One region of the Paenibacillus sp. R-74696 genome, then DNA from elsewhere that is predicted to be linked to it. Evidence: a T-box and tRNA genes for the amino acid it is inferred to sense, from the RefSeq annotation. Region 1 holds a T-box; the other holds one or more tRNA genes.
What was found. A T-box is a leader RNA that pairs with one kind of tRNA and senses whether it is charged. The one in region 1 lies ahead of ACSR9A_RS29020 (valine--tRNA ligase), so its partner is inferred to be a tRNA-Val.
Positions count from the first base shown of each region.

Region 2: it has a tRNA-Val gene. The T-box ahead of ACSR9A_RS29020 (valine--tRNA ligase) is inferred to sense a tRNA for this amino acid. The anticodon was not compared.

Region 1 is NZ_JBPULM010000050.1:111,652-120,639, forward strand. It holds gene murC (UDP-N-acetylmuramate--L-alanine ligase) at 1-872, opposite strand, end outside; gene ACSR9A_RS29015 (bifunctional folylpolyglutamate synthase/dihydrofolate synthase) at 880-2,253, opposite strand; gene ACSR9A_RS29020 (valine--tRNA ligase) at 2,284-4,944, opposite strand; T-box leader at 5,020-5,252, opposite strand; gene ACSR9A_RS29025 (LysM peptidoglycan-binding domain-containing protein) at 5,567-7,051, opposite strand; gene ACSR9A_RS29030 (RluA family pseudouridine synthase) at 7,169-8,137, opposite strand; gene hemL (glutamate-1-semialdehyde 2,1-aminomutase) at 8,198-8,988, opposite strand, start outside.
Region 2 is NZ_JBPULM010000045.1:453,585-462,572, reverse strand. It holds gene ACSR9A_RS22290 (hypothetical protein) at 401-544, shown strand; gene ACSR9A_RS22285 (YolD-like family protein) at 784-1,029, shown strand; gene exlX (expansin ExlX) at 1,253-1,912, shown strand; tRNA gene ACSR9A_RS22275 (tRNA-Val) at 2,070-2,142, shown strand; gene ACSR9A_RS22270 (ATP-dependent DNA ligase) at 2,268-3,155, opposite strand; gene ku (non-homologous end joining protein Ku) at 3,152-3,994, opposite strand; gene ACSR9A_RS22260 (hypothetical protein) at 4,125-4,787, shown strand; gene ACSR9A_RS22255 (accessory gene regulator ArgB-like protein) at 4,747-5,295, shown strand; gene ACSR9A_RS22250 (cyclic lactone autoinducer peptide) at 5,273-5,395, shown strand; gene ACSR9A_RS22245 (DUF3892 domain-containing protein) at 5,707-5,958, shown strand; gene ACSR9A_RS22240 (MBL fold metallo-hydrolase) at 6,061-6,786, opposite strand; gene ACSR9A_RS22235 (hypothetical protein) at 6,925-7,128, shown strand; gene ACSR9A_RS22230 (stalk domain-containing protein) at 7,356-7,919, shown strand; gene ACSR9A_RS22225 (DUF1292 domain-containing protein) at 8,037-8,351, shown strand; gene ACSR9A_RS22220 (aminotransferase class I/II-fold pyridoxal phosphate-dependent enzyme) at 8,471-8,988, opposite strand, start outside.

The sequences.
Region 1 (8,988 bases):
GCCATCGCGTTATATACATTATGTTTACCTGGTACAGACAGTTCTACCTGGCCCAGCAGCTTCCCTTGGTGGGTAAGCTCGAACGATACTTTGCGGTCACCAAGCACGACTTTCTCTGCCTTGTACTGGGCTTCACCATCAATGCCGTAAGTAACGAGCTGTGATGGGTCGAGCGATTGGCTTGCATACAGCTTGCTGATGATCTCGTCAATATTGTCATCGTCCGCGCATACGATAGCTTTGCCATCCGGCTTTACCTGCGACAGAAACTGAACGTAGGCAGCCTTCAGCTTGCCGAAATCCCCGTCATAGTTTTCCAGATGATCCGGTTCAATATTGGTTACAATCGCAATAGACGGGTGATAATGCAGGAAAGAGCCATCACTCTCGTCGGCTTCCGCTACGACGTATTCCCCTTTTCCCGCTTTTGCATTCGTGCCGACGTTTACAATCTCGCCGCCAATGATATACGTCGGATCGGTTCCGCAGTTTTCCATAACGAGCGCGATCATCGACGAGGTCGTCGTCTTGCCATGAGCGCCGGCAACAGCGACGCCCTTGCCTTCATTCATAAGCTGAGCCAGCATTTGCGAACGATGCAGCACCGGAATATTGAGAGCTTCCGCGGCGCGGCGCTCTACATTATCCTTCGTTAGTGCAGTGGAGTAAACCACCAGCTCCGCACCTTTAATATTTTCCGGCTCATGACCGATATAGATTTTTGCGCCTTTCGCCGCCAGCTTCTCTGTGAGTTCCTGACGAGCGACATCAGAACCAGTTACAGTATAGCCCTTCTCCAGCATAACGCGGGCGATAGCACTCATCCCGTAACCGCCTATTCCGATGAAATGAACATGTTTTGCTGTATTCAAAGACGGTTCACCAACCTTTTTCAGAATCAGAGTTGTACAATAAGCGGGCGCGAACGTCCGCTATTAAATAAAGCGTTCCGGTCACAACCCCAAGGTCTGTTTCCCCGGTCAAATGCTGCAGCTGCTCAAGCGCTGCTTTCCAGTCAGGCTCCACAATCAACTCAAAAGCCTCGTCCCCCTGTACAGCACGTACTAGATCAGCCAGCGCCTGCGCATCTTTTTTGTTGCGAAAATCAGGCTCGGTCACAATTAGCGTATCTACTATTGGCAGTATATGCTTCATAACCTCGCGATGATTCTTATTATCCAGCATACCCATCATTAGGATTAAACGATCATAACGATAGGTTGATTTTAATGCGGCAGCAAGCGTCTGTGCTCCCTCAGGATTATGCGCGCCATCAATAAGAATACGCGGGGAATGCGACACCATTTCCAGGCGCCCAGGCCATGCAGCAAGGCGCAGCCCCTCCTCCAGCGCATCATCCTCCACAATAAGAGCCGCATATTGGCGAAGCACCTCAAGGGCCATCACTGCGACCGCTGCATTCGTGCGCTGATGGGCGCCGTTCAGCGTGATCGTCAGTGGATGAATCGGACGGAAAAGCCCATCAAAACGGAACGTTTGCTCATCCTCGCGAACCGAAAGCGCCGTCTCGCTGAACTGCTCGCCTAACAAATACAGCGAGCTTTTGCTGTCGATCGCTTTTTGCCGAATAACTTCGACCACTTCTGGCTGCGTAACCGCACTCACGACGGGAACGCCAGGCTTAATAATGCCTGCCTTTTCCGCCGCTACCTTCTCCAGCGTATCGCCAAGGCGATCCATATGGTCATGCCCGACATTGGTAATGATGGAGAGAACAGGCGTCACAATATTCGTAACGTCCATTCGTCCGCCAAGCCCCGTTTCCCATACGACATAATCGGGATAGGTTACCTTAGCGAAATACAAGATAGCCAGCGCCGTAGACACCTCGAACATCGTTGGAGAGCCCAGCTCAGTTGCCGCAATTTCCTCAACGATAGGCTTTAGCACATTCGACAGCTCAAGCAGTGTCTGCTCTTCAATATCAGCGTTATTATATTGAAAACGATTCGTAAACTTCGTAATGTATGGCGATGTAAACGTACCTACATCATAACCGCATTTAATGAGCGTGCTCGTCAAAAAAGCACAGGTAGAACCTTTGCCGTTCGTTCCAGCGACATGGATAAACTTCAGTCTGCGATGCGGATTGCCCAGCCGCTCCATCAAGACTAGGGCCCGCTCAAGACCAGGCCTTATTCCGAATGGAATAAGACCATTTATCCAATCTACTGCTTCCTGGTAAGACTGCAGCCCGCCGCTTTCCGGCTGGCCTGAGAGCTGATTTGTCATCGTAGAAACGCCTTCTTTCTTCCCGGTGTCTTATCCGCGCAAATCCGCGATTCTAGCTTGAACCTTATCGCGTTTGTCCGCATAATCCTTCATTTTGGAGCGTTCCTCTTCGATGACCTTCGCAGGCGCCTTCGCTACAAAGCCCTCATTGCCCAGCTTCTTCTCAATGCGGGTTACTTCGCCGTTCAGCGTCGCAAGCTCCTTCTCAAGTCGGGCGATTTCCTGCGAAATATCAATCAGCCCTGCAAGCGGGAAGTACAGCTCCGCGCCCGTTACAATACCGCTCATCGCCTTATCCGGAGCCAATAAATCAAGACCAGTCTCAAGCTTCGAGGTTCCGCAGAACCGGCGGACAAACTCTTCATTGCGAGTCAGAATTACCGCTTCGGCTTCGCTCGTTGGCTTAATCAATAGCTCGATTTTTTTGCTCATCGGTACGTTTACTTCCGCGCGGACATTACGCACTGAACGGATGATATCCATCAGCAGCTCCATTTCCTTCACTGCTTCCGGCGCTTCAAGCGCAGTATCGTACTGTGGCCATGCGGCAAGCGTAATCGTCTCGCCTTCATGCGGCAGATGCTGCCAAATTTCCTCACTAATGTAAGGCATAAACGGATGAATCAGGCGCTGCGTGCGGTCAAGCACATATGCGAGTACCGACTTTGTCGCTTGTTTCGCTTCTTCATCGTTGCCATAGAGGTTAAGCTTGGCAAACTCGATATACCAGTCGCAAAGGTCATCCCAGATGAAATTGTACAGCTGGCGTCCAGTCTCCCCAAACTCGTAGCTGTCCATCAAACGGGTTACTTCGCGAACCGTTTCATTCAGGCGGTGCAAAATCCAGCGATCCGCCGTACCCAGCTTGCCGCTTATATCAATGTCGCTCGCTGCGAAACCTTCCAGATTCATCAGCGCAAAACGCGACGCATTCCAAATTTTATTCGCAAAGTTGCGTGCCTGCTCGACCTTCTCAAAGCGGAAGCGCAAATCCTGCCCCGGTGTGCTGCCTGTCGAAAGCATATAGCGCATCGCATCGGCGCCGTACTGTTCAATGACTTCGAGCGGATTGATGCCATTGCCAAGCGACTTGGACATTTTGTTGCCGTTCGCATCGCGTACGAGACCGTGAATCAGCACGTCCTTGAACGGCTTTTGCTCCGTAAACTCCAGCGCGGTAAAAATCATCCGGGATACCCAGAAGAAAATAATATCGTAGCCCGTCACCAAAACATTCGTTGGGTAGAAGCGTTTTAAGTCCTCGGTCTGCTCCGGCCAGCCAAGCGTCGAGAACGGCCACAGACCCGAGCTGAACCATGTATCCAAAACATCCTCATCCTGGCGCAGCTCCGTGCCACCACAAGACGAACAGCTCGTTACTTCTTTATGGTCTACATGCATTTCACCGCAGGCGTCGCAATACCAGGCCGGAATACGATGGCCCCACCACAGCTGACGGGAAATACACCAGTCGTGTACATTTTCAATCCAGTGCAAATAAATTTTCTCAAAACGATCCGGAACGAATGTTACACCATCGCTGGATTTTTGCGCTTTAATCGCCTGTTCAGCCAGCGGCTTCATATCAACGAACCATTGCGTCGACAAATACGGCTCAACTACCGCGCCGCTGCGCTCACTGTGGCCCACCTGATGCACGTGATCCTCGATTTGAACGCACACACCCTGCTCCTGTAAATCCTTCACGAGCTGCTTGCGGCATTCGAAACGATCCAGTCCCGCATAAGGGCCGGCTTCCGCATTCATCTTGCCGGACTCGTCCATAACGATAATTTGCGGCAGATCATGACGAAGGCCTACCTCGAAGTCATTCGGATCATGAGCTGGCGTAATTTTCACAGCCCCGGAGCCAAATTCCTTGTCTACGTATTCGTCTCCAATAATCGGAATTTCGCGTCCAATGACCGGCAATACGATCATTTGACCAATCAGGTGCTGGTAACGCTCATCTTCAGGATGAACAGCAACCGCGCTATCGCCCAGCATCGTTTCCGGACGCGTTGTCGCAACCGTAATATGCCCTGAGCCATCCTTCAGCGGATATTGCAAATGGTATAAGTGACCGTTCAGCTCTTTATGCTCAACCTCAATATCAGACAAAGCGGTTCTCGCAGCCGGGTCCCAGTTGATGATTTTTTTGCCGCGGTAAATGAGGCCCTTCTTGTATAGCTGTACAAATACCTCGCGAACAGCCTTAGACAGCCCCTCGTCAAGCGTGAAGCGTTCGCGCGAATAATCGAGCGACAGCCCCATTTTTGCCCATTGGCCGCGAATCGTCCCCGCGTATTGCTCCTTCCAATCCCATACCTGCTCCAAAAAAGCCTCGCGTCCGAGATCGTAGCGGGATTGTCCTTGCTCGCGCAGCTTCTGCTCCACTTTCGTCTGTGTTGCAATGCCTGCATGGTCCGTTCCCGGCAGCCACAGAGCATCAAAGCCCTGCATCCGCTTAAAGCGAATGAGAATATCCTGCAAGGTGAAATCGAGCGCATGCCCAATGTGCAAAACTCCCGTTACATTCGGCGGGGGAATAACGATCGTATAGGTCTCGGCCTCTGGGCGCTTGCCCGCTTCAAAAAATTTTCCATCCATCCAGAAGTCATACCACTTCAGTTCAGCGGCTTTCGGGTCGTAGGTCGTCGGCATCGCCGGCGTCGTTTGATTTTCAGACATAAGCTCCATCCTCCACATATCGCATAATGGCATCCATACATAATTTTGAATACAAAAAAACCTTCCGCCCTTATAGCAAAGGACGAAAGGTTAGCTTCCGTGGTACCACCTTTGTTCCGTGCGTCTTGCTGCTGCACGGCACTCAAACAGATAACGGCTGTGGCCGGCTTGAATTAACGAATAGCAATTCGTTTGATTCAAGCAACTCCAGGGCGACTTGTACGAGTAAAATCCTGCGGAACTCTCAGCACTAACGGCTCCGCTCTCTGAAGGCTTGGCTGCGTACTCTTCCCCTTCAACGTCGTTCGTTGACTTTAAGACATATTTATCTAATGATACACTCTTTGTGAGAAAAAGTCAAACCACAGGGCTCGTACAAATCATTATATGTCATGCTGTATGCCAAGGTGAAACGGCTCTAGCCGTCCTTTGGCGGCGCGGCGCGTTTCAGTCCGAGAAATATTAGAGAAGGGATGGAGAAATCAGATCCTTTCCTATATTTCAAGCGTAAACGGCTGCCATCGTCCTCTGGCGGCAAAGCTGCCGTTTCGAGGGTGGAATATAAAAAGAGCTTTGACCGCTATTTCGCTGATCAAAGCTCCTTCTGTCAAACTTCCTGCCGCTACGGAATATAAAGCAGCTGTCCTTCCTCCACCGCCGACTCATTCAAGCCGTTGTACAGCAAAATCTCCCGCGGGTTCAAGCTGTAGCGCACCGCAATTGAATCAAGTGTCTCGTCGCGCTGCACGATGCATACCCGGATTTTACGGAATTCCCGCTCATCGGATTGCTTCAAAAACAAATTGCGCCACTCGATTTCATCGCCTGCGGGCTGCTGCGCCTTCGTCTGCTCCAGCGCATACTCCGCCGCCTCCTGCTCCGCAGCTTGCCGCGCCAATTGCTCGCGCTTGCTCGTTTGCAGCAGCGTCACAAGCCCCACGCCTGATGCAGGAGATGCCGCTGCTTCCGGCGCCTTGCTGCCAAATGCTATTCGCATCTCCTGCTTCTCTGGCTCTGCTTGCGGCTCCGCACTTGCTTCCTCCGCCTCCTGCCACTGACTTAAACGCTCCAGCTCGCTATCCTGCCACGGAGATGCATCGTAGCTGCTCTGCTCTGCTTCCGCCGGGATGTAAGGCTCCTCTGATTGTTGCGGTTGTCCCCCCGGGCTCCAGCCAAAGTCCTCCGCTTGCTGATAGGCAGAAGCTCCCTGCTGCCTCTCCTGCGCGATGCCATGACCCAGACCAGTTACGGCTGGCTGCTGCGCATAAGCAGGCGGCGAATTAAAATTTGCGTTAAAGCTCGGCTGCGACCCGGAATGCTCCTGCTCCTGAAACCACTCGGCTGCCGACCAGCCTGCATCACGCGGCGAAGGCGAAATCGTAACCCCAGCCTCCGGCCCTTCTGCTTCCTCGCGTTCGTCAGCCTCTTCATACGCCCGCTCATTATAAGCATTATAAGCTTCAATCTCGGAATCAGACTCGTCGAACGCTTGAGCCCCATTAAACGCCTGAGCTTCTTCCTGCTCACCTCTTAAGGGCAGTTGCCCTTCCTGTCCAGCAAAATAAGGCTCAGCTTGCGCTCCCAAAGCAACCTGGGCAGCCTCAGCAGCCTCGTGAGCCGCAAAGGGTTCGCCACCACTCCGCCGAAGCTCCTCTTCGAACGAAGCCTGACTCGTATCTATACGATCATGGATGACGGTGAATGGCTCCTCGCGCCACGCTTCCTCCGGCTCCTGCTGCGGCTCCACGAGAATGCCGCGAAGCGACAGCACCCCGGTAATGTTAAGCGTTCGCGATGATAGCAAATCGACGTCGAAATTATCAATTTCTACCGTCACATCGTCGAGCCGTGAAATCCGGTTCAACGGCATTGTAATTTCGACGGGGATGAAATGCTCCAGTGCCTGAAGCGGAGCGGCTTCATTCGTACTGCGATATACTCCGCTTAGCAGCAGCTGGCCTTTCAATACTGCGTGCTCCCCCTGCTCAACAACCTGAATGCGAGGCACAAGCTCAATTTCTTCCAGCTCATCGATATCGGCAACTTCATCCGACAGATGCACGCGTTCATACACGTCAAAGCGCAAGCCTTTCGTTTGATCCGTCACGCTCAAGTCCTCCCTCCCTATACTGACCCATTTAGACAATGCTTGGGCTAAAAATGCTACTCTCACTAATTATCTATATGGGCTAAGGGGGGAGAGCATGACTATCTTTTGCAGCAGCTACAATTTAGCTCGCAATTCAGCAAGCCAATCGGGCTCCTGGGCTGCAACTTCCACAGGCAAATCCGTCCACGGATGGGCAAAAAGAAGTCGCTCGCCATGCAGCGCCTGCGTCTTCAGCAGCTGCACAGAGCCCCCATAAAGCGCATCGCCAAGCAGCGGGTGGCCCAAGTGGCTCATATGGACGCGAATTTGATGCGTTCGTCCCGTCTCCAGCTGCAAACGGACAAGCGTAGCCGCTGCATAGTTTTCGGCCGCTTCATAGTGGGTTACTGCGGAATCACCGCCCGGCGCAACACGTCTTCTGGAGCGATGATGGCGATCCTTGCCAATCGGAGCATCAACGGTGCCCGCGGCCGGGCGCAGCCGCCCTTGAACAAACGCAATATAGCGGCGGTCGATCGCCTTGCGGCGCATCGCTTCGTCCAGCTTCCACTGGGCGAAATCATTTTTGGAATAAAGCACGGGACCCGATGTATCATCATCGAGACGGTGGATATGGCGGACAGGCAGCGGATCTCCCTGCAGCAGCATATGGCGCGCCGCCGCTTCATCCAGCGTTCCCGCCTGATTGGCGCCTGTGCCATGCACAGCCACTCCTGCCTCCTTATAAAGCACGAGGCAAAAGTCATCCTCGAAAAGAACAACAGGACGGGCACTGCCTTGCGACAGCTTCGCTTGACGATACAATGGATCGCTAAGCAGATCGGCCGCGGGAAACGCGAGCAACCGAATATGCTGCCCATCAAAACGGATGCCGCCGATGGAGAACAGCCGATTAATCCATTTTTCTGGAAAAAGAGAACGGGCCAGCAGCCACTGCCGCACTTGATGCGGATGACTGCCGGCCTCTAATGTTCCGGTGCGTTCTCCAGGTTGCCCGTCGTTATTTGGTGCAGACCATGAGCCTTCTGACAGCTCCTGCCAATCCAGCTCAAGCCACTCCCCCGCCCGCTTATAGTGAAGCATTGGCATGGAATGAAACCTCCTATTTTCGAATGCAATCGCCTAGATGGCTGCTTGCTAGAACTACAATCTGCTCAAAGCAGCCGCGTTGGCAGCAATCGTTGCATCAATATCTTCATCGGTATGGACAGCCGATACGAACATGCCTTCAAACTGCGAGGGAGCGACACTCACGCCAAGCTCCAGCATAGCGGCAAAATACACCTTGAAGCGCTCTAAATCTGCTGTTTTGGCTGTATCGTAATTGATGACATGCGTTTCGGTGAAAAACGGGCATACCATAGAGCCGACACGATTGATCGTCGAAGCAATGCCAGCCGCCTTCGCATTCGCTTCAAAGCCGCGCTGTAACCGGACCGCTTGGCGCTCCAGCAGCTCATATGTCTCCGGCGTCAGCAGCTTCAGCGTCGTATAACCAGCAGCCATCGCCAGTGGATTGCCTGACAACGTGCCCGCCTGATAAATCGGACCACTCGGCGCCATAAGCTCCATCAGATCGCGTCTGCCGCCATAAGCGCCGACCGGCAATCCGCCCCCGATCACCTTGCCAAAGCATGTGATATCTGGCTTAATGCCATACAAACCTTGCGCACTGCTGTAATGAACGCGGAAACCGGTCATTACTTCATCAAAAATAAGCAGGCTGCCGTATTGCTCCGTTATATCGCGCAGGCCTTGCAGAAATCCCGGAAGCGGCGGGACTACGCCCATGTTGCCGGCAATCGGCTCGACGATGACGCAGGCAATTTCCTCGCCATATTTTTCAAATACGAGCTTCATCGACTCGATATCATTGTAAGGCGCGGTAATCGTCTGCGAGGCAATGCTTTCTGGAACGCCAGGACTATCGGGCA
Region 2 (8,988 bases), on a different contig from region 1:
GGACCCAACTGTATATTAAAAGGGAGTATGTTGCTAGTATGGATTAACCATCTGAAGCCGCACTGAAACGAAGCTGAAAATAAAATAAAAAAAGCTCCCATTGTGTCCGGGAAGCCTTGGCGCTGCATTATTCTTTTTTCTCCTCTTTGACAACGACTTCATCTGGCGCATCAAACGGTACGCGATCTTCATCATAATACATGGGCAAATCACCTCCTGCTTAAAATCAGTATGCACCTGTTTGATTATCTGGGAATGAACGTATTGTAAACGGAAAATTAAAATGAAGGGGTAGCGCCTGTCTTGCGAGGCGAATACCCATTTTGCCCGAAAGCCCAACCCTTTTAAGCGTTTGACCATATGATGCTGTGTACCTTAAAAAAAGGAGATGAGCAACGAAATGGGATATGAAGTAGGAAATGTAGGAGTAGGTCCAGGATACGGTGGCTGCGGAAATAAAGTAGGCGGTGCTTTCACAAGCCCAGGCGCTATTCTAGTACTGTTCATTCTATTGGTCATCATCATTTGCTCCTGTATGTACTAATATAAGTGGCTTAGCTCGATCCTGACCGCATCAGTCATTTCCTTAACCATGCATTTTAAGTTAAAAATAGAGAAGAAGCGTCCCCTTGCCAGGCTTATGGCAGGGGGATGTTTTTTTGCCTAATTTCATAATCTCCATGACAAATGCTTTAAAGAAAGGGTATGATTTAAAGATGGGTTAAAAAAGGCATGGATGACAGCAAAGGTCATGTACTAAAACATAGAATGGAGACGGAGGCAATGGCAAAGAAACCAAAACGCCCGACAAGGGATGAGTTTGAATTAGAGGAACTCGGAGAGCGTCTGGTTGAAGCGTATCAAGAGGGGATTGAGCTGCTTTTTGAGGTGTGGAACTGGGAAGAACCTGTGTCGGGGCTAATTGTGAAAATGGATTCCCGAACGAGGCTGGTGCACGTAGCGAAAGGCGAAGAAATTACCAAAATCCCTTTTATGGATATAATGAAGGTGAATAACAACGCAAGCTAGTCAAAGTGGCGGATGCTTCTATTTTTTTGGCGAATAAAGTGTGTAATTGTTGGCTAATGTCATCAAAATGCAAGAAAAGAAGTATCAAAAGTGCTAGCAAACCTACCTCCTCACCACTTAGAATGGACTCTACTGGAAGATTTAGGGTTTCCAAAATGTGGAGGAGGTTTCAGTCATGAAGAAAAAGCACGGTGCAGTCAAGTTTGGAATCATTTGTCTTGCGATGTTCGTTTTGTACCCTGCGGTTCAGGCATTTGCCGCTTGGAATGATGTGCGTACAAGCTATGCGACTTATACAGGCTCGGGATATTCTGGAGGTGCGGTGCTGCTGGACCCTATTAATCCGAATATGGAAATAACGGCTTTAAATAAGGCCGACATGAATTACAATGGGGTCAAAGCAGCGCTTGCTGGCGCTTATTTGGAGGTTACGGGGCCAAAAGGCAAAACGGTCGTCTACGTCACCGATCTGTACCCAGAAGGCGCTCCGGGAGCGCTGGACTTGTCGCCAAACGCTTTTGCTAAAATTGGGGAAATGTCAGCAGGCACAATTCATATATCGTGGAAAGTTGTGAAAGCACCGATAACTGGCAATTTTTCATATCGGGTGAAGGAAGGCAGCAGCCAGTGGTGGGCGGCGATTCAAGTGCGCAATCATTTTTATCCGGTCATGAAAATGGAGTATAAGAAGGCTGGCGCATGGATCAATCTGGAGAAGATGGACTATAATCATTTTTTGGGCACGAATATGGGTACAAGCCCGCTGCAGGTGCGAATAACTGATATTCGCGGTCAGGCTGTTCTGGATACGATACCCGCGCTTCCGGCAAACGGTACGTCAGGAGCTTATATTGTTCCGGGAAATGTCCAATTCCCAAGCTGAAATTAAAAGTAGGTTGAAAATAATAGGGAAAATAAAAAGCTTCATTCTCCGATTTGTAGGAGGACGAAGCTTTTTGTTTGAAATCCCAAAAAAGTAGTAGTAAAATGGTTGACTTTTCCGCCCGAACTTGGTATATTAATAAACGTCGCTAATATACGATCTGTTAGCTCAGCTGGGAGAGCACTATCTTGACAGGGTAGGGGTCAGTGGTTCGAGCCCACTACAGATCATACAATTAAAAATCCTGAAATCCTTTATATATAAGGGTTTCAGGATTTTTTTTGCGTACTGTCAGTGAAAAGCGGATGGGGACAAACCGGCTTGAGCATCCACGAGCTTGAACTTATTGCCTTTTTCATTCGCCATCTCCAAACCCAAGTAATCTAGGCTGTCTTAATAGGCCGGATTCCGTAAATTCGAGCGCACTTATTCGGCAGTTGAAGGGTGAGGCAATCCAAACGACGTCAGATTTTTTCATGCCATTAGAAAGGTCGGGGAAAGGGCATTCGCCCGGATGCTCCATCATAAATTGCTTCAGCACCTGCTTAGAGGCATTGTCCAGCCCTGACACATGCCCGATGTATCTGCCTTCATATCGTAGGACCAGGCTTGATACCTGTCCGTCACGCTGTTTAATGCCGACGACGTCAGCAACTAACCGGACTTCTTTTCGTTTTTTAAACCAATATTGATGTTTCTTTCCTTCCATATATGGGCCATCTAATCTTTTTGAGATAATTCCTTCCCATTCACGATCATTAAGCCATTTCCAAAGCTGCTGTCCATCGAAGTGCAAATCAGTTACAAATAGACGTGGCATTTTCTCAGGGAAGGAAGCTTGTAACTTCTCAAAACGTTGTTTAAAAGGGAGCTTTCGTATATCCTCACCATTTGAGTTGAGCATGTCAAACATTACAAATATAAGGCCATCCTCATGGGCTCGTTTTCGGGCCCCGAGCTTGGCTCTTTGAAAGTTTGGGCGTATACCATCAAAATAAGCGATCTCGCCATCCAAAATGCAAGGCCCTACACGTATGGGTTCTAATAAGGACACGATTTCTGGAAAAGTGTGATTACGCGGCTCTAAACGCCGCCCAAACAGTTCTACCCCTCCTTTTCCATCTAAACGAACCAAAGTACGAACGCCATCCCATTTTATCTGATAGCACCATTCAGGGCCGCTCGGTATATCAGGAGATGTTATAGGAGCCATAGGAACGGCAGGAAGCTGCAGCTGCATCATGATGCAGTTCCTTTTGCTTTGGAGGCGCGTTTTTTCTTAGGAGCCGGCGCAGGCGGTGTCGCGTTCTTTGTTGCATCCAAGCTGGCCTGCAGCGCGGCCATCAAATCAATGACATTGGTTCGTCCTGAAGCTGCTGGAGCGGATACAACGTCAACACTTTGACCGGCTATTTTTTGCTGTATCAGCTCGGTAAGCGCGATGCGGTAGTCATCCGTATATTTAGCAGCGTCAAAGGGCTCGCTGAGCTGCTCAATCAGCAACTTAGCCATATCGAGTTCCTTTTCATTCACAGCTGTTTGTGCGGGTAGGCTTGGAACCTGGCTGATAGCACGAATTTCATCGGGAAAGAACATCGTCTCCAAACACAAGCAGTTCCCGACTACCCGAACCGCTGCAAGACTGCCTTTGGAGCGAATAGATATTTTGGCTATACCTATTTTGCCTGTTTGTCGAATCGCCTCTAGCAGCAGGCTATACGCGCCAGCGCCCGCCATGTCGGGAGAAAGGTAATATGCTTTTTGATAATAAACGGGATCAATTTCAGCGAGGTCTACAAAATCTAAAATCTGTATGGTCTTGGCGGAATTTGGCTTGATTGCCTCCAACTCTTCCTCTTTAACAATCACATATTTATCTTTTTCATACTCGAAACCCTTCACAATTTCGTCAGGGCCAATCTCCTTATTACAATGTCGACATGTTTTCGCATAATTAATTGGCATGCCACAATCCTTGTGTAAGCTGCGAAATGATATGTCCCTATCCTCCGTGGCCGAATGCATTTTAACGGGGACATGAACCAACCCGAAGCTAATTGCGCCTTTCCAGACGGTATGCATATATAACACTCCTTGTTGTTTTAATTTAGAGTGTACATTTACTGGGAAGCTATTCATTTAGCATCAAATTCTGTATTGCATTCAGCATGTCCCCATGCAATGATGGATTAAAAGATAAAGGGAGAAAATAATGATAGAGTTTGTATTATTTATGCTTTTTTCAATTATCGAGGGTTTTGGCATTCTCTTTCTGATGCTAAAGATTTACAGACATGATACTTCCAGCTTTTACTCTGCTCTTATCGTCATAACGCTATCGAGCCTGCAGAGTTATTTTTTGAGGGAGGAGCTTTCGCTAGAAAGTATAGTTCCAGTCATTAATATTTTCATATTCGTAATATTCCTGAGTGTTATTAAAAAGATTCCGTTTTTTGCATCGTTGATTATTACCGGATTGGGCTATTTTATTTTTGCTATGATACAGGGTGCAATTGTAAACACATTTCCGTTCTTTTCAGTAGCAGAGATAAAAGCACAGCCATATATGGGATATTTGCTACAGATGTTCACAGCCTGTATTAATTTATCTATAGCTTGGGGCTTAAACAGGCTTAGAATAGGTTTTGTGGAGGAAATTTCTGAGAAAATGCGCTTTCCGCATGAACGGCGTGTAGTCGGAGGTTTTATTATTGCGATCTTAATAGGTTTTGCATTCATTCTGCATCAGCGCAGCGAGATTCTTAATATCGTTTATTATTTTGCAACTGCGTTATTTTTCTTTGTTTATTCGTACCTGAAGGAGGTCAGATCCAATGTTGGAAACTTTTTCGAGAAGACTGGCAATAAGCATTAAGACCATTGTTCCAGAGCATCCAGCTTCGGAAGCGCGACTCCAGTACGCTTTGTCATTAATCTTAAACGCTCTATTTATTATTTCAGGGGCGCTGCTCATAGCGTTATTCACAGGCAAGCTGGGCGGTGTATTAGCGGCTCTTATCTCGTTTGCTGTACTTAGGCAGGCATCGGGTGGGTTACATCTTAAATCGGGAACGATGTGTGTCGTGGTATCGATTGGGGTGGCGACGGCGCTGTCATTCACACCAACATTTTCGAGTGGAACGCTGTTGGTAATCAATTCAATTAATCTGCTGCTTGCACTGTTATTCGCACCGTCAGACATAGAGAAACAGTCGCGTATTTCTAGGCGCTTCTACCCGTTACTAAAACTGATATCAGCTGTAATTATATGTAGCAATTTATGGATAGAATCGTCTATAATTGCATTAACATTGTTAGTGCAGTGCGTTACGTTAATTCTGGCTAAGGTGGTGAGTACTCATGCTAAAAAATCTAGTATATAAATTGGCTACATTACTGGACGGAGCGGCTGTTCTTTCAGTAAGAACAGCCAGCTTTCTTTACGTCAATCAACCAGAGACACCGAAAGAGCTTTTGAAATAGTGGCGAACACAAGTGCACACAATAGAAACCCTTGATAAAATACTATTTTTGAAGTGAATGAATATTAGGCGGTAATGAATCACCTAACTAAGCAGCCAGTTGTCGATATCTAATCGATGACTGGCTCTTTCCTCAATGGTTTAAATGCGATATGGTTAGAAAATTGAAGGTAATTCAAGACTGTCTGCTTCAAGTTTTTTCTGCGTATAATCCATCCCGCATAAAATTCTCAAAAGCTACGCATCCTATCGATTGAATGCCGAGTGGCGAGCGGTAATTGCCGCTCACAATACGAAGGAGGCGAGCTTGATATGAGCGCGAACGAATGGAGCAATGGGGAAAGAGAGCAAATTGTAGCGGTACAGAAAAATGGTGACGGGGATCTGACGAGCTTTAAAACGTCATCGGGCCGTGTACTGGATTACCAGACGGCGCTGCAAGAGGTGCAGGCAGGGCAAATCGCTGGCGTGAATGCTTTCAAAGGTAGAGATGGCGAAACGTACATCCGTGGCGACGCAGACGGCGACCCTACGAACAATTTGGACCAGCTCCCGCTGTTTTAAGCAGAAAGCCCGATCTGAGCATAGCCAACAGAGAAAGAGCCTGACGCGAAAAAACGTCAGGCTCTTTTTGCAATGGATGCTGTTCATTTATCAGACTCACATCTACACCGTATAAATCTCACGCTGCTGTACAAACCGCATTTTCCCCGTATGTCCTATGTAATTTTCCATCGTATCTCCATAATGCATGAGCCATACCTTCTCCTGCAGCGTCTCCGGCAGTGTTAGCAGCTCGTCGAGACAGGCATGTACAACACCTGGCGCAATCAGCTGGCAGTCGTGAAAAATCGTATCCACGCCATCCTCCACAAGCTGCTCCAGCAAAGACGGGCTGAACTTCATATCTGCCGAATAGAAGAAGTGCTGATTGAAAATAAACGAATAGCTGTCTTTCAAGGCAATATGTTCGGTCTTAAGCAGCTTTACCGTCAACCCTGCATGCAGCTCATGCTCAACGCCTTCTTCGAGCCGTCTCACTTCAAAGAAATCATCAATCGATTGCAATGGTCCTTGCGTCAGCCCGCCGCGCAGCGTCTGCTCCCACAGCGGCTCCACTAGCGAGGAGGCGATGTACAGCACGGGTTTTTTCCCGTAAAGGAACATCATTTGAAAAGCATATTCCTCCAGCCCGCCCACATGGTCGCCATGAATATGGCTGATCAGCACCGCATTCAGCTCATCGAACGAAAGATTCGTCTCATGCAGCGCTTTGGGCAGCGTAATGCCGCAATCGACCAGCAATTTAAACCCTGGCACCTCAATTAGCGCATTGTTATTATCATATTTCTTGGCAAAAGCACTCCCTGTTCCGATCATTTGTATATGCAATGGAACACCCCCGTCTTCGAAATCATCTCGCTACATTTAATGTATCAAATGATTGGCAAACTGACAAATAGAGATACCCTTTGCCGGGTACCTACATATAATGCAGGAGCAAGATCCGGCAGGGAGGACAGAGCAGCAATGAGCAAAGGAAAAGGCAAAAACGTAAAGAAGAAACAACCGTCAGGTGAACGGAAGCAGTACCAATATAAATTGGTGCTATCCCCCGTCTGCGAAGTGTGTCCGACACCTTGTGCAAGGGGACTCGCGTATTTGGATCGAATGTCCGAGCCGGGCGCAGTTGGAAAAGGGGTTCCTTGCGTGCTCACCCGCACCTATCATTAACCGGAATATTTCCCAGGCAACCGCATATTTCTACATTTTTTTTCGCACGGGCAAGCAGCTTAAATCCCTGTAAATGATGGTCTGAAAAAAGGGAGAGCGCAAGCCTGTGCTGGAGCCATCATATAGCGCTGGTACAGGGCTGAAAAAGTTTCTGTAACAGCGCAACTCTATTCATTTTGAAGAGTATAACCATATATCCAGACAAAGCGGATGGAGGGTACTCACCTATGAAATTCAGAAAAATAGCGATTTTGCTGCTGGCGCTTTTTTTATGCAGCAGTACCTTAATGATTGCCAATGCGGCCTCGCAGACCGTGAAGGTTCTCCTGAATGGCAGCGAGCTTGAAGAAGGCGGCATTATGGTGGATGGCAAGACTTACCTGCCGATTCGGGAAATAGCCAATAGCCTGCAAACCATCGTCAATTGGGATGGGCAGAATAAGAAGGCAACCTTAACGAGACCGAATGTACATATTGTACTGATGCAGGATAGCAAGCTGTTTGGCAATGTGACGAAGGGCAACTCGTATACATTCAGCGTATTGTCGCAGGTCGACAATTTGAAGACGGATATTGCCGCGGTTAAAGTATCGATATTTGATCCGTATGGCAGCGAGAAGGTCATTCAGACGCAGACCGATAAGATTACGAAGGATAACTTTTGGTATCGGACGGAAGACTTGAAGTATAATTTCGAGTATTCGGGGAAATATGCGGTGAGATTTTTCCTGAAAATGAGCTCATCCGACGATTGGACGCTCGTCTCGGAGAAGCTGATTTCTTCGCAATAACGGCGACGGCCTGCGTTTCTTCCAAGTGGAGGAAACGCGGGCTTTTTCGTTTGACCGCTGCTAGGTCTCATGGTACGATACTCAGGTATGGATAATTGACTGAAATGGGGTAAAACAATGACTGAGCATAATCATGGCGCAGATTGCGGTTGCGGAGAAGACCATGAACATGAAGAAAGTGTATTTATTGTAACGGACGATGAGGGCCAGGAACGCGAAATGGTCATGGTTTATACGTTTGAATCCGAGAACAACGCTTATGCGGTACTGCTGGATCGCAATGATCCTGAAGCAGACGGCGTTATTTTCCGCATCGAGGAAGAGAACGACGAGGCATACCTCGTTGGGATCGAAGACGATGAAGAATGGGATCGCGTAACGAAGATTTATGAAGAAATCGCCGTTACAGAAAACGCAGCAAAAGAAGAGTAGGTTTTCCTCTCTTTCCGCTGACCTAGCAAGTCATCATGCACCTTAGCTGTGCATGCAAAAGACACCTGCGTCACCAAGGGCGAATGCTCTTGGGACAGCAGGTGTCTTTTGTTCGCATATTAGGAAATAGCCGTTTCCTCGAAAATTACTTTAACGAATTCAACATTGCGGTCCTCTGGACCTTTAACAGGGAGGCCAACTTCAACATGCTCCACAATATAGTCAATATTTTTCTGGGAAATAACCTCGCCTGGGAGTAGAATCGGGATGCCTGGCGGGTAAACATAAATAAATTCGGCAATAATCCGGCCGGCCGACTCTTTGAACGGAACGACCTCGGTCTGTCCATAGAAAGCATCGCGAGGCGAGAGCGACAGCTGTGGAATATCTGGGATTTTGACAACGAGCTCGCGAGCCTCGGCGCCTTCATGGAAGCTGTTCGATAGCGCACGCAGCGCCTCCAGCAATTTTTCTATTGAATCGGATGTATCACCCGGCGTAACAAGGCAAAGAATGTTATACATATCGCTCATTTCAATTTCGAGGTTGAAATGGTCACGGAGCCAGTTTTCTGTCTCATAGCCGGTAATGCCGAGATGGCGGACATGAATAGCGACCTTGGTTGGGTCGAGATCAA